DNA from 4 places in the Klebsiella sp. B345 genome. Region 4 is predicted to be linked to each of the others. Evidence: predicted binding sites of a transcription regulator. Region 4 holds the regulator's gene; each other region holds the start of a gene.
What was found. The regulator PhoB, encoded in region 4, activates phosphate uptake and scavenging genes when phosphate is short. The targets are predictions, from matches to a motif close to CTGTCATAAAACTGNCNNAT.

Region 1 (3,545 bases), 2.3 Mb from region 4:
AATGGATGGCGCTGAAATCAGTGGGTGGGGAAGTGATTGAGCAGCCGCGTAACGAAACCGAACGCTGGCTGATGAATACCGTTGCGCAGCAAGCGCAGCAGGCGGGTATCGGAATGCCGCAGGTGGCTATTTACCATGCGCCGGATATCAACGCCTTCGCGACCGGTGCGCGCCGTGATGCGTCTCTGGTGGCCGTAAGTACCGGACTGCTGCAGAACATGAGCCGTGACGAAGCTGAAGCCGTTATTGCTCACGAAATCAGCCACATTGCCAACGGTGACATGGTCACCATGACCCTGATTCAGGGGGTGGTGAACACCTTCGTTATCTTTATCTCGCGTGTTATCGCGCAGATTGCGGCCGGGTTCCTTGGCGGCAACCGTGATGACAGCGAAAGTAGTAACGGTAACCCACTGATTTACTTTGCAGTGGCTACGGTGCTGGAGCTGGTCTTTGGCATACTGGCGAGCATTATTACCATGTGGTTCTCGCGTCATCGTGAATTCCACGCCGATGCCGGGTCTGCGAAACTGGTCGGTCGTGAGAAAATGATTGCGGCGCTGCAGCGTCTGAAAACCAGCTACGAGCCGCAGGAAGCCAGCAGCATGATGGCGTTCTGCATTAACGGTAAAGCGAAGTCAATGAGCGAACTGTTTATGACTCACCCGCCGTTGGATAAGCGTATCGAAGCGCTGCGTAGCGGTGAATACCTGAAGTAACGCGGTACTTGCAGGCAAAAAACGCGGCCTCCGGGCCGCGTTTTTTTATGCCGCACGAATGCCGTCGATCAGGAAGCCGGACGAGGCTGAGTAACACGAAGTCCGCTGACGGCGGCAGCCATCACTGCCAGCCCGCCGGCCAGCAGCAATGCGCTGTGGGTACCGCTGTTACCTTGCAAATTAAGGAACAATGCAACCAAAGCGGCGCCGGCACTTTGCCCCAGCAGACGTGCGGTCCCTAGCATGCCGCTGGCACCGCCGCTGCGATGGCGAGGAGCGGAAGAGACAATGGTGTGGTTATTCGGCGACTGGAACAGACCAAACCCGGCACCGCACAGCGCCATGCGCCAGATAATATCCAGATCGGAAGGGGATGCGGGCAACAATGCCAGACCAAACAGGCCCCCGGCCATCACCAGCAGGCCGACCGCGCCAAGTAATCCCGCATGGACTTTCTCGATCAGATAACCTGCCAGCGGCGCCATCACCATCGTCGCTAAAGGCCACGGCGTCAGCAATAGCCCGGTTTCCACTTCGCTGCGCCCCAGCATTGACTGTAGGAAGAAGGGCAGGGAGACCAGCGCCAGCATTTGCGCGCAGAAAGAACAAATTGAGGTGCAGATCGACAGTGAAAATAGTGGGATCCGCAGCAGGTCTATCGGTAACAGCGGCACCGGCATTTGCAGCTGGCGGCGAACAAAGAAGAAGCCGATCACCAGGACCGCGGCCACTTCAGCCAGCACCAGTTGGCCGGACTGACCTTGCGCAAAACCACCGAGGGCGGTAATCAGTAGGCCAAAGGTCAGCGCATTCATAATGGCGCTGGGAAGGTCGAAGCGGGTGATTTTGCTCCGCCCGGTGTTGGCGGGCAGAAAGCGCATGGCGAGGAGCAGCGAAACAATCCCCAGCGGAATATTAATCAAAAACAGCCATTGCCAGGAGGCGACTGAAAGGATCGCGGCAGCAATTGTCGGACCTGCCGCCGATGACACCGCCACCACGAATGAGTTAATCCCCATCCCACGCCCGAGGAAACGCTGGGGGAAGATAAGACGGATCAGCGCCGTGTTCACGCTCATCAATGCTGCGCCGCCAAGGCCCTGAGCGACGCGTGCGAGGGTCAGCATCTCCAGGCTACGGGAGAGGGCGCAGGCTAATGAGGTCAGGGTGAAAAGCGCGAGGCCGATCTTGTAAACCCGGCGGTAGCCAAACATGTCGCCCAGAAAGGAAAGCGGCAGCAGGGCAATGACGATGGCTATCTGGTAGGCATTGACTATCCATATCGATGCCGCTGGGGAGGCATTCAGATCCGTAGCAATGGTCGGCAGAGCGACGTTGGCTATCGCGCCATCGAGGACCGCCATAGCCAGACCCAGAATGATGGTCAGGATTGCGCCATGGCGCTGCGGCGTTGGCAGGCCATCAGAAATATTTTTATCCATGTCAAATATGTGTCTTTAAGGGGGTATTATTCTATGGATAATAATTTTAGCATTGATTATTCGGTTGTATGTCGCAGATTTGTAACGAATGGGCAGAAGATCGATTGCGGGGGCGGTGATGCGAATTTATAATAAAAACCGGTTCTAATTTTTATAAAACAGTTACGATGAGGTGATAAATGGCAGTTGCAGATTTGGATAAACAGCCAGATTCTGTCTCTTCGGTATTGAAGGTTTTTGGCATTCTGCAGGCGCTTGGTGAAGAGCGTGAAATTGGCATTACCGAACTGTCCCAGCGTGTCATGATGTCAAAAAGCACCGTTTATCGCTTTTTGCAGACCATGAAATCGTTGGGCTATGTGGCTCAGGAAGGCGAATCTGAGAAATACTCTCTGACCCTGAAGCTATTTGAGTTGGGTGCCCGTGCGCTGCAAAACGTCGACCTGATTCGCAGTGCCGACATTCAGATGCGTGAACTTTCACGTCTGACGAAAGAGACTGTCCACCTGGGTGCGCTGGATGAAGACAGCATTGTCTATATCCACAAAATTGACTCAATGTACAACCTGCGTATGTATTCGCGCGTTGGCCGTCGCAACCCACTGTACAGTACCGCCATTGGTAAAGTGCTGCTGGCGTGGCGCGATCGCGCGGAAGTCGAGCAAATTCTGGAAGGCGTTGAGTACAAACGCAGCACTGACCGTACCATTACCAGCACGGAAGAGCTGATTGGGGTACTGGAGCAGGTGCGTCAACAGGGTTATGGCGAAGACAACGAAGAACAGGAAGAAGGGCTGCGCTGCATCGGCGTACCGGTATTCGACCGCTTTGGCGTGGTGATTGCCGGCCTGAGTATCTCATTCCCGACGCTGCGTTTTTCTGAAGAGCGTCTGCACGAATATGTTGAGATGCTGCACACCGCGGCGCGCAAAATTTCAGAACAGATGGGATACAACGACTACCCATTCTGATGTGAATGGCTGTCGGATTCACCGGCCACAGCAGAAGACCTGCTTCTGCTGTGGCCGGATTGCGTTAGCCTTTGTCGATCACCGTTTCACTTTTGCGTAAAACAGGGCAATCGGTCAGCCCGATAATTCCGCTGTCGGAGTGCACGTATTGTGCGGTGCTGGTGCCGCGAGCGGTCAGGTATTTGCACTGAAGCCCCAGTCCTGCGGCGTTCTCATTACTGCCTATTAAAATCCCATAACCGCTTAATAGAATACCAATCCATACGATGGCCAGTACTACAATGGAACGAATGATTAATCGCATTGTTGCCTCATTGTTTGCATTATCCTTGAGGGTATAGTGACAGCTACATGCTTTGAAACAAGTCTATGATTCCTAAACTTACCTTTCGTATTACAGTTAGTCACGGTTT
Region 2 (3,545 bases), 2.0 Mb from region 4:
CAGCAGGTAGTGCCCTGGCGGGCGAGTTGTACAAAAGCTTCTGACGAGTTGACGATATGGCAAGGGACGCTGCCCGGCGGCAAATCGAAGTTCTGTTGCAGAAATGCCTGATGCATATCATCCAGATGATCGAAGGCGACAACCGGCGCTTTCAGCAGCGCTGAGCGGGTGACGCCATTCGGGAAATAGCGTTGCGCAAACTGTTTTGACGCGACAAACAGGTAGTCCAGCGCGCCCAGTTGATCCACCAGGCAGCTTGGCAGCGCCTGTGGCTGAATACTCACCGCGCCGACCACTTCGCCGCGTCGTAGCCGCTCCTGGGTGCGGGTTTCATCCTCGACCTGCAGGTTGAGGCGAATAGGGGAATCGGAAAGGACACTCGACAGCGCCGGCAGCAGCCAGGTTGCCAGGCTGTCGGCGTTAACGGCCAACGACAGCAGCAGCGGCGTTGAACCGGTCTGCTCATCGCCCAGCCACTCTTCTTCCAGCAGCTCAACCTGGCGCAGCAGGGCCAGCAATTTTTGACCCTGCTCGGTGGGACGCGGCGGTACCGTACGGACCAGCAGCGGCTGCCCGAACATATTTTCCAGCTGTTTTATACGCTGAGAGACGGCGGACTGTGTAATGCATAGCTTCTGCGCGGCGCGCTCAAACCCACGTTCTCTAATCACCGCATCCAGCGCTTGTAGTGTTCTGTAGTCCGGTCGTTTCATTGCTCAGGCGTACCCCCATAACTTTTCGTTAACTTGCACTATGACATAAATTTGTTTTTGATGAAGACGAAAAATGGTCTGCTCAGTTGTGTGAGCCTGTCACAGGGACAATGCCCCCCGTGGTGTTCTATAATGCGCCACAGGTATTCACATCTCGGACCATAATCATGACGCAAGATGAACTGAAAAAAGCAGTAGGCTGGGCGGCATTGCAATATGTACAACCGGGCACCATCGTGGGTGTCGGTACGGGCTCCACGGCGGCACATTTTATTGATGCGCTGGGCACCATGAAAGGGCAGATTGAAGGTGCGGTATCCAGCTCTGATGCCTCTACTGAAAAACTGAAAAGCCTTGGTATTCCGGTTTTCGATCTCAACAGCGTGGACCGTCTGGGGATTTACGTCGACGGCGCCGATGAGATTAACGGCCATATGCAGATGATTAAGGGCGGTGGCGCGGCGTTAACCCGCGAGAAGATTATCGCTTCGGTGGCAGACAAATTTATCTGTATTGCAGACGCCTCCAAGCAGGTGGATATTCTGGGGACCTTCCCGCTGCCGGTTGAAGTGATTCCGATGGCGCGCAGCGCCGTCGCGCGTGAGCTGGTGAAGCTGGGCGGTCGTCCGGAGTACCGTCAGGGTGTGATCACGGATAACGGTAACGTCATTCTGGATGTGTTCGGCCTGGAAATCCTTGACGCTATCGCCCTGGAAAACGCCATTAACGGTATTCCAGGCGTCGTTACCGTCGGGCTGTTCGCCAACCGTGGGGCTGATGTGGCGCTGATCGGTACCGCCGATGGTGTGAAAACCATCGTAAAATAATATTATTGAGGGGGTGAATCCGCTCCCTCGCAAATATTTTTTCTCCTGGCTGAATTTGGTGACTTCTGTCACATTTATGCAACCGGCCTCAGTAACAATCTACCTTTCCTTCTCTTTCTGGTGTTTTGTCCTGTCATTTCCCTCTGTGTGATATTTCTTCAGGTCGCCTACGCAAACGTTCATATTGCCGCGATAGTTTTTTTTGATATGTTGCTGGGAAGAACTTTCGTTCAGCACGACATCAGATAAGACAAATACAGGACGGGGAAATGGCTAAGGTATCACTGGAAAAAGACAAGATTAAGTTTCTGCTGGTTGAAGGCGTACACCAAAAAGCGGTGGAAAACCTTCGTGCAGCAGGCTACACCAATATCGAATTTCACAAAGGCGCGCTGGACAGCGAAGAGCTGAAAGCGTCGATCCGTGATGCCCATTTCATCGGCCTGCGTTCCCGTACTCATCTGACTGAAGAGATCTTCGCCGCAGCGGAAAAACTGGTGGCGGTCGGCTGTTTCTGTATCGGCACCAACCAGGTTGACCTGAACGCGGCAGCAAAACGCGGGATCCCGGTATTCAACGCGCCGTTCTCAAACACCCGTTCCGTTGCGGAGCTGGTGATTGGCGAACTGCTGCTGATGCTACGCGGTGTACCGGAAGCCAATGCCAAAGCCCACCGTGGCGTGTGGAACAAGCTGGCTGTTGGCAGCTTCGAAGCGCGTGGTAAAAAACTGGGGATTATTGGTTACGGCCATATCGGTACCCAACTGGGTATTCTGGCTGAGTCGCTGGGGATGCACGTCTATTTCTATGATATTGAAAGCAAACTGCCGCTGGGTAACGCCACTCAGGTACAGCATCTCTCTGACCTGCTGAACATGAGCGATGTAGTGAGCCTGCATGTGCCGGAAAATGCCTCCACCAAAAATATGATGGGCGCGGAAGAACTGGCGCTGATGAAACCAGGTGCGCTGCTGATTAACGCTTCACGCGGCACCGTGGTAGATATCCCGGCACTGTGCGATGCGCTGTCACGTAAGCACCTGGCTGGCGCGGCGATTGATGTATTCCCGACTGAACCGGCAACCAACAGCGATCCGTTTACCTCCCCACTGTGCGAGTTTGATAACGTGATCCTGACGCCGCACATTGGCGGCTCGACGCAGGAAGCGCAGGAGAACATCGGCCTGGAAGTGGCGGGCAAGCTGGCGAAGTATTCTGACAACGGTTCGACACTCTCTGCGGTCAACTTCCCAGAGGTTTCTCTGCCGTTGCACGGCGGTCGTCGTTTGCTGCACATTCACGAAAACCGTCCAGGCGTGCTGACCGCAATTAACCAGATCTTTGCAGCTCAAAGCATCAACATCGCGGCACAGTATCTGCAAACCACACCGCAGATGGGCTATGTGGTTATCGACATTGAAGCGGAAGAAGATGTGGCGCAACACGCGCTGCAGGCGATGAAGGCCATTCCGGGCACCATCCGCGCGCGTCTGCTGTTCTGATTAACCTTTGAAAAGGATCCCTGCGGGGATCCCTTTAATTTATGCATACTTCTCAGTTGAATGTGGGCGCCTTTCTCCTGCTGCTGATCCTGGCATGGACGGGGTTCGGCACACACGACAGTCTGACCTGGCTGATGGAAGTCACGCCGGTGATTATCATCGTGCCGTTACTGCTGGCGACGCGATCGCGTTACCCTCTCACGCCGCTCCTGTATACGCTTATCTTCTTTCACGCCATTATTTTGATGGTGGGTGGGATGTACACCTATGCAAAAGTGCCGATTGGTTTTGATGTGCAGGCGTGGCTGAATTTGAGCCGCAACCCGTACGATAAGCTAGGCCACTTTTTCCAGGGGCTGGTACCGGCGCTGGCGGCGCGGGAGATTTTGATCCGTGGCGGCTATGTACGCGGGCGCAAGATGCTGTCGTTCCTGGTGTGTTGTATCGCGCTGGCGATCAGCGCCACCTATGAGTTGATTGAATGGTGGGCGGCACTGGCGATG
Region 3 (3,545 bases), 1.5 Mb from region 4:
TTGCCCGAGAGGATTAATCATGATTCGCTTTGAACAAGTCAGCAAAGCCTATCTCGGTGGGAGACAAGCGCTGCAGGGGGTAGACTTTCACCTGCAGTCGGGCGAGATGGCATTTCTGACCGGCCACTCCGGCGCGGGGAAAAGTACCCTGCTTAAGCTTATCTGCGGTATCGAGCGGCCGAGCGCCGGGAAAATCTTATTCGGCGGCCATGATATTAGCCGTCTGAAGAGCCGGGAGGTGCCGTTCCTACGGCGCCAGATCGGCATGATTTTCCAGGACCATCACCTGCTGATGGATCGTACGGTGTTTGATAATGTGGCTATCCCGCTGATTATTGCCGGCGCCAGCGGCGATGATATTCGTCGCCGTGTGTCGGCGGCGCTGGATAAAGTCGGGCTGCTGGACAAAGCGAAAAACCTTCCCATCCAACTCTCCGGTGGTGAACAGCAGCGCGTAGGGATTGCCCGCGCGGTGGTGAATAAGCCAGCGGTACTGCTGGCGGACGAACCGACCGGTAACCTCGATGAGGCGCTCTCGGAAGGGATTTTACGTCTGTTTGAGGAGTTCAACCGCGTAGGGGTAACGGTTCTGATGGCGACGCACGACCTGGGGCTGATCTCCAGCCGCTCGTATCGCATGCTGACCCTGAGCGACGGTCATATGCATGGAGGCCACTGGGGTGAATAAGCGTGACGCAATAAATCAAATTCGCCAGTTCGGCAACAGGTTCGATCGCCTGCGTAACGGTGCTGGTGCGGGCGGTGGTGGCGGGCGCAATGCGCCGAAGCGGCCCAAAGCGACGCCAGCCCCGGCTTCCCGTAAGAGCAACGTCTTTAACGAACAGGTTCGCTATGCCTGGCATGGCGCGGTTCAGGATCTGAAAAGCACGCCGCTCGCGACCTTCCTGACGATCATGGTTATCGCCATCTCGCTGACGCTGCCAAGCGTCTGCTACATGGTGTACAAAAACGTCAATACCGCAGCAGCGCAGTATTATCCTACCCCGCAGATCACCGTCTACCTTGAGAAAACGCTGGATGACGATGCAGCGGCGCGGGTTGTCGGTCAGCTGCAGGCGGAGCAAGGCGTTGAGAAGGTTAACTATCTGTCGCGTGACGAAGCGCTAGGGGAGTTCCGCAACTGGTCTGGCTTTGGCGGCGCACTGGATATGCTGGAAGAGAACCCGCTGCCGGCGGTGGCGATTGTGGTGCCGAAGCTGGACTTCCAGGGGACCGAGGCATTGAATACGTTACGCGATCGGGTGACGCGTATTCAGGGCGTCGATGAAGTGCGCATGGATGACAGTTGGTTCGCGCGTCTCTCTTCCTTAACGGGATTAGTAGGACGCGTATCGGCCTTGATTGGCGTGTTAATGGTTGCTGCCGTGTTCCTGGTGATTGGCAACAGCGTGCGTCTGAGCATTTTTGCGCGCCGCGACACCATTAACGTGCAGAAGCTGATTGGCGCGACCGATGGATTTATTCTGCGTCCGTTCCTGTACGGCGGGGCGCTGCTGGGCTTTTGTGGCGCCTTCTTATCGCTGATTCTGTCGGAAATCATGGTGATGCGTCTGTCGTCAGCGGTGACCGAAGTGGCCCAGGTGTTCGGAACGAAATTTGAGCTCAGCGGTTTAGGCTTCGACGAGTGTCTGCTGATGCTGATCGTCTGCTCGATGATTGGCTGGGTCGCGGCCTGGCTGGCTACCGTCCAACATTTACGTCACTTTACCCCCGATTAAAAAAAGTCTGGTATAATCTTTCCCTGCACTGATGAATGTCTCTCTGCAGGGAAAGAGTCCCTGTTGTCTCTTCCCTACGCTTTCATATCCATGTCACATTTTGTGCGTAATCTATTCACATCGTTGCATGGAACTTGTGGATAAAATCACTGTCTGATACTAATGTGGGTGATATTCTCGTTGCTCATAAATGCTGGCATGTTTGTTGCCCATGTGATGGGAAGCCACCGCGCCAGACGATATCGATTGAGAGGATTTGAATGACCAAAGATATGCAAACTTTAGCTTTAGCCCCCGTTGGTAACCTGGAATCGTATATCCGGGCTGCGAACACTTGGCCGATGTTGTCGGCTGATGAAGAGCGGGAGCTTGCTGAAAAGCTGCATTACCAGGGCGATCTGGAAGCAGCGAAAAGGCTGATTCTGTCTCACCTGCGCTTTGTTGTTCATATTGCTCGTAATTACTCGGGCTATGGCCTGCCGCAGGCGGATCTGATTCAGGAAGGCAACATCGGCCTGATGAAAGCCGTGCGTCGTTTCAACCCGGAAGTGGGCGTGCGTCTGGTTTCCTTCGCCGTGCACTGGATCAAGGCTGAAATTCACGAATACGTCCTGCGTAACTGGCGTATTGTGAAGGTCGCAACGACCAAAGCGCAGCGTAAACTGTTCTTTAACCTGCGTAAAACCAAGCAGCGTCTGGGCTGGTTTAACCAGGATGAAGTCGAAATGGTGGCCCGCGAGCTGGGCGTGTCGAGCAAAGACGTGCGTGAGATGGAATCCCGTATGGCGGCGCAGGACATGACCTTTGACATGTCGTCGGACGACGAGTCCGATAGCCAGCCGATGGCTCCGGTGCTCTATCTGCAGGATAAAACCTCTAACTTTGCCGACGGCATTGAAGATGATAACTGGGAAGAGCAGGCGGCCAACAAGCTGACCGATGCGATGCAGGGCCTGGACGAGCGTAGCCAGGACATCATCCGCGCCCGCTGGCTGGACGAAGACAACAAGTCGACGCTGCAGGAACTGGCCGATCGTTACGGCGTGTCGGCTGAGCGCGTGCGCCAGCTGGAAAAAAACGCGATGAAAAAACTGCGTATGGCTATCGAAGCATAACGCGACCGCGTGAGCACTCGCCTCTTCGCAGGCACCTGATAACGCCCCACATTACGTTGGGGCGTTTTGTTTTTCTGCGCCTTCTCCGTTGGCCAGCACCTCGGGACATAACGTCTGCAGGCACTCCAGCAGAACCTGGAAGGCCGGCTCCATTTGCGTCTCTGGCAGGCTGGCAAACCCCATCAACAATCCCTTTTTACGCCGGGCCGTCAGGTAGTAGCGCGACAGCGGGCGCACCAGAATATGCCTGGCGTTGGCCATTTTGGCGATCGCCACATCATCCGCCTCGTCCGGCAGATTGAGGATCAGATGCAGGCCGGCATTATCGCTGAAATCTGACAACGCCTGCGGGTTGCAGTAGCGTTGGATGAGCTCCGTCAGGCAGGCGCGACGGCGGCTGTAAAGCAGGCGCATTCGGCGAATATGGGCGGAGTAGTGACCGGCATTAATAAACTCCGCCAGCGCCATCTGAATCAACGAGTGGCCGCCGCGGTAAAGCTCGGCATGGGCGTTTTTAAGATCGCCAATCAACGGCCGGGGTAGCACCACATAACCCAGCCGCAGTCCGGGATAGAGGGTCTTACTGAAGGTGCCGATGTAGACCACTGGCGCATCGGCGACCAGCCCCTGCAGCGCCGGGATCGGCTGGCCGGAAAAGCGAAACTCACTGTCGTAATCGTCTTCGACGATC
Region 4 (3,545 bases):
TGTTATTAACAAACGGAAATACCGTGCTTTCCCCTTGGGATGATACAGCGGCGATTGCCGGAAAACTCAGCGAGATATGCTCCCGAAGCGGCGTGGGAAAGAATTGTTTTTTGAATTACCACGCAAAAACAGTCTGTCTGCGACTGCATGGGGGGCAATTTAAACGCTTATAACGTTTTAATGCAAGGCGGGATCGTGAAAGCAGATGATTATGCTAACTCTCTATTTTTATCCAAAACTATTCACCATATTGATAGAAAACCCATGGCTAATCATGCGAACAAAAAAGCAGCAGACGTTCATTAATTACGCGGGGAAAAAGTGACTGCAAACGAAAACGACCAGCCGAAGCTGGTCATTGGCAAGTAATGCTGACAGGCAGGCGATCAGGCGCTTTTTTTGGCAATTAAACGTTCCGGGAGCAAGAAGCTAAACCGCGTCCCCTTGCCCAGGGTACTCTCAATTTCCAGTCGACTGTCGTGATGATTGACCGCATGTTTGACGATAGCCAGCCCCAGGCCGCTGCCGCCGGTCTGCCGCGAACGGGCTTTATCGACGCGATAAAACCGCTCGGTCAGGCGCGGAATATGCTCCGGCGCAATACCGGGGCCGTTATCCTCGACGCTAAACAGCGCGCCATGGGGCGCCCGCTGCCAGCTAACGGTAATCTCCGTTCCGGCGGGCGTATGGTTAATGGCGTTATACACCAGGTTGGATATCGCGCTACGCAGCTGCTCTTCATTGCCGAGCACCTGCAGGCCGTCATCCACCGCGAAATGCAGGCTGTGCTTCTGCTGGCTAAGGGTCTGCGCTTCGCGCTCCACCACCCGCAGCATCATCGGCACGTCAATTTTGTCATTCATCGCCAGCGACGGTGCGGCTTCAATACGCGACAGGGTTAGCAGCTGTTTGACCAGCCCTTCCATGCGCTGAGTTTGCTCGCGCATGGTATGCAGGGCTTTCTCGCGCGTCATCCCTTCCAGCACCTGTTCCTGCATCATCTCCAGATAGCCCTGCAGCACCGTCAACGGCGTGCGCAGCTCGTGGCTAACGTTGGCAAAAAAGTTGCGTCGCGCCCCTTCAAGCTGGTGCATCTGCGTGACGTCGCGTGCCACCATCAGCCACTGTTTGTCGCTGTAGGGCATCACGCGGATCTCCAGATGGCGAGCCGTATTCAGCACCAGATTGAGAGGTTTGGAGAAGTCTCTGTTTTTGAGGTAGTTGGCAAATTCAGGGTAACGCAGAAGGTTGAGAATGTTTTGTCCGCTGTCGTCCGGCCAGCGCAGATTCAGGATCTGCTGCGCCAGGCCATTACACCAGAAGATGGCCCCCTCCTCCGTCGTCAGCACCACCGCATCGGGCAACGACTCGGCCCCGCTACGAAAGCGTTTGATCAGACTGCCCAGCTCGCGTCGGCGCTTTTTATTACGCATTTGCATCTGGTGGAGGCCATACAGCAACGGTTCCCAGCTGCCGCTTCCCGGCGGCGGCGTCATGCTGCGGTCAACCCACAGCCACCACGACAGGCGCATCAGGTTCCAGAAATGCCATATCAGCAGGCCGGTCACCGCCGCTAACAAAAACCACGGCAGGTGACCAAAAATCGCCCCAAGGATCAGGGCCGGTATACAACATAAGAAAAGCTCAAGCGCCAGCCTTTTCCATGACAGCCGTTCCAGCACGGTTCACACTCCTGTCGACATTCAGAAACGAGCGGAGAAACGATACCCTGTGCCGCGAACCGTTTGTACCATCCGGTCATGGCCGCTAAGTTCCAGCGCTTTACGTAGACGACGAATGTGCACATCCACCGTTCGGTCTTCTACATACACGTTCGTACCCCAGACGTGATTCAGCAGCTGTTCGCGGCTGTACACGCGTTCCGGGTGGGTCATAAAGAAATGTAATAATTTAAATTCCGTTGGCCCCATGTCCAGCGGACTTTCACCGGTCATCACGCGATGCGAGGAAGGATCCAGGCTAAGGCCTTGCATTTCAATCACTTCTTCTACCGCCATCGGCGAAATTCGACGCATCACCGCTTTGATACGCGCCACCAGCTCTTTCGGTGAGAAAGGCTTGGTGATGTAATCGTCGGCCCCGGTTTCCAGGCCACGAACGCGGTCTTCTTCTTCGCCGCGTGCGGTCAGCATCACCACCGGAATATCCCGGGTCATCGCTTCGCGCTTCAGCTGTTTAATAAACTGCAGACCCGACCCGCCCGGCAACATCCAGTCAAGGAGAATCAAATCAGGCCAGGGTTCATTGAGTTGATTCACCGCACTGTCATAATCTTCCGCCTCGACGGGCTGAAAGCCGTTTTGCTCCAGAACAAAGCAGACCATTTCGCGGATCGGAGCTTCATCTTCAACGACCAGAATTCTTCTCGCCATTATTTACCCTGTGTTTTTTAGCCATCAGTATAGAGTGCGGCGTCATTATGCGTCAGTTTTGTGACAGATTTATGAAAAAAATGACCGTCTGATGATCGTAGATTTCGAATGATGACAAGGAGTAACCGACAATCCGATCGCGGCTCGGGGAGGCAACCTGAAGGATGAAGAATATATACCCAAAATTATTCGAGTTGCTTGTAGGCAGCAAGGCCGTGACAAATCGGTATTAACCGATTTGAACAGCGCTTGCGCTGGCCCGAAGGGTGAGCCTCATCATCAATGAGGCTCATAATCCCCAGGAGCTTACTCGGGTAAGTGACTGGGGTGAACGGGTGCAGCTAACACCCAAGCAACTTGAAGGATGAAGGGTATAATGCGCTCATGCTTTTTCGTCAGGAAATCATTATGCGCATCATTCATACCTCTGACTGGCACCTGGGTCAGAATTTTTACAGTAAAAGCCGTGCCGCCGAACATTCGGCCTTTCTCGACTGGCTGCTGTCCATTGCTCAGCAGCACGAGGTCGATGCCATTATTGTCGCCGGCGATATTTTTGATACCGGATCGCCTCCCAGCTACGCCCGCGAACTGTATAACCACTTTGTGGTGCAGCTTCAGCAGACCGGCTGCCAGTTGGTGGTGCTGGCCGGCAATCATGATTCGGTCGCGACCCTGAATGAATCCCGCGATATCCTGGCCTTTTTGAAAACCACGGTGGTGGCCAACGCGGGCCATGCCCCCTTTATCCTGCCCCTGCGTGACGGCACCCCCGGCGCTGTTTTTTGCCCGGTGCCTTTCCTGCGCCCACGCGAGCTGGTCACCAGCCAGGCCGGCCATTCAAGCGGCGAGAAGCAACAGCAGCTGTTAAGCGCTATCAGCGACTATTATCAACAGCAGTATCAGCAGGCCTGCGCCCTGCGCGGCGATCGGCCGCTGCCGATTATTGCCAGCGGTCACCTGACCACCGTCGGCGCCAGTAAAAGTGATGCCGTACGCGATATCTATATCGGTACCCTGGAAGCGTTCCCCGCCAGCCATTTCCCGCCGGTTGACTATATTGCACTCGGCCATATTCACCGGGCGCAGTTGGTTGGCGGCAACGAACATATTCGCTACAGCGGCTCACCGATTTCCCTCAGCTTTGACGAG

Region 1: a site for PhoB is predicted at 2,230-2,249, ahead of kdgR (DNA-binding transcriptional regulator KdgR). Genes of this name have one in related genera too.
Region 2: a site for PhoB is predicted at 1,604-1,623, ahead of serA (phosphoglycerate dehydrogenase). Genes of this name have one in related genera too.
Region 3: a site for PhoB is predicted at 1,819-1,838, ahead of rpoH (RNA polymerase sigma factor RpoH). Genes of this name have one in related genera too.

What each region holds. Positions count from the first base shown of each region.
Region 1 is NZ_CP180443.1:1,058,742-1,062,286, reverse strand. It holds gene htpX (protease HtpX) at 1-719, shown strand, start outside; gene ACMYSO_RS04965 (MFS transporter) at 788-2,161, opposite strand; gene kdgR (DNA-binding transcriptional regulator KdgR) at 2,341-3,132, shown strand; gene ACMYSO_RS04955 (YobH family protein) at 3,197-3,436, opposite strand.
Region 2 is NZ_CP180443.1:2,131,024-2,134,568, reverse strand. It holds gene argP (DNA-binding transcriptional regulator ArgP) at 1-713, opposite strand, end outside; gene rpiA (ribose-5-phosphate isomerase RpiA) at 881-1,540, shown strand; gene serA (phosphoglycerate dehydrogenase) at 1,810-3,042, shown strand; gene ACMYSO_RS09920 (DUF2238 domain-containing protein) at 3,084-3,545, shown strand, end outside.
Region 3 is NZ_CP180443.1:2,608,333-2,611,877, reverse strand. It holds gene ftsY (signal recognition particle-docking protein FtsY) at 1-17, shown strand, start outside; gene ftsE (cell division ATP-binding protein FtsE) at 20-688, shown strand; gene ftsX (permease-like cell division protein FtsX) at 681-1,739, shown strand; gene rpoH (RNA polymerase sigma factor RpoH) at 2,000-2,854, shown strand; gene ACMYSO_RS12325 (PLP-dependent aminotransferase family protein) at 2,906-3,545, opposite strand, start outside.
Region 4 is NZ_CP180443.1:4,098,528-4,102,072, reverse strand. It holds gene phoR (phosphate regulon sensor histidine kinase PhoR) at 387-1,682, opposite strand; gene phoB (phosphate response regulator transcription factor PhoB) at 1,704-2,393, opposite strand; gene sbcD (exonuclease subunit SbcD) at 2,802-3,545, shown strand, end outside.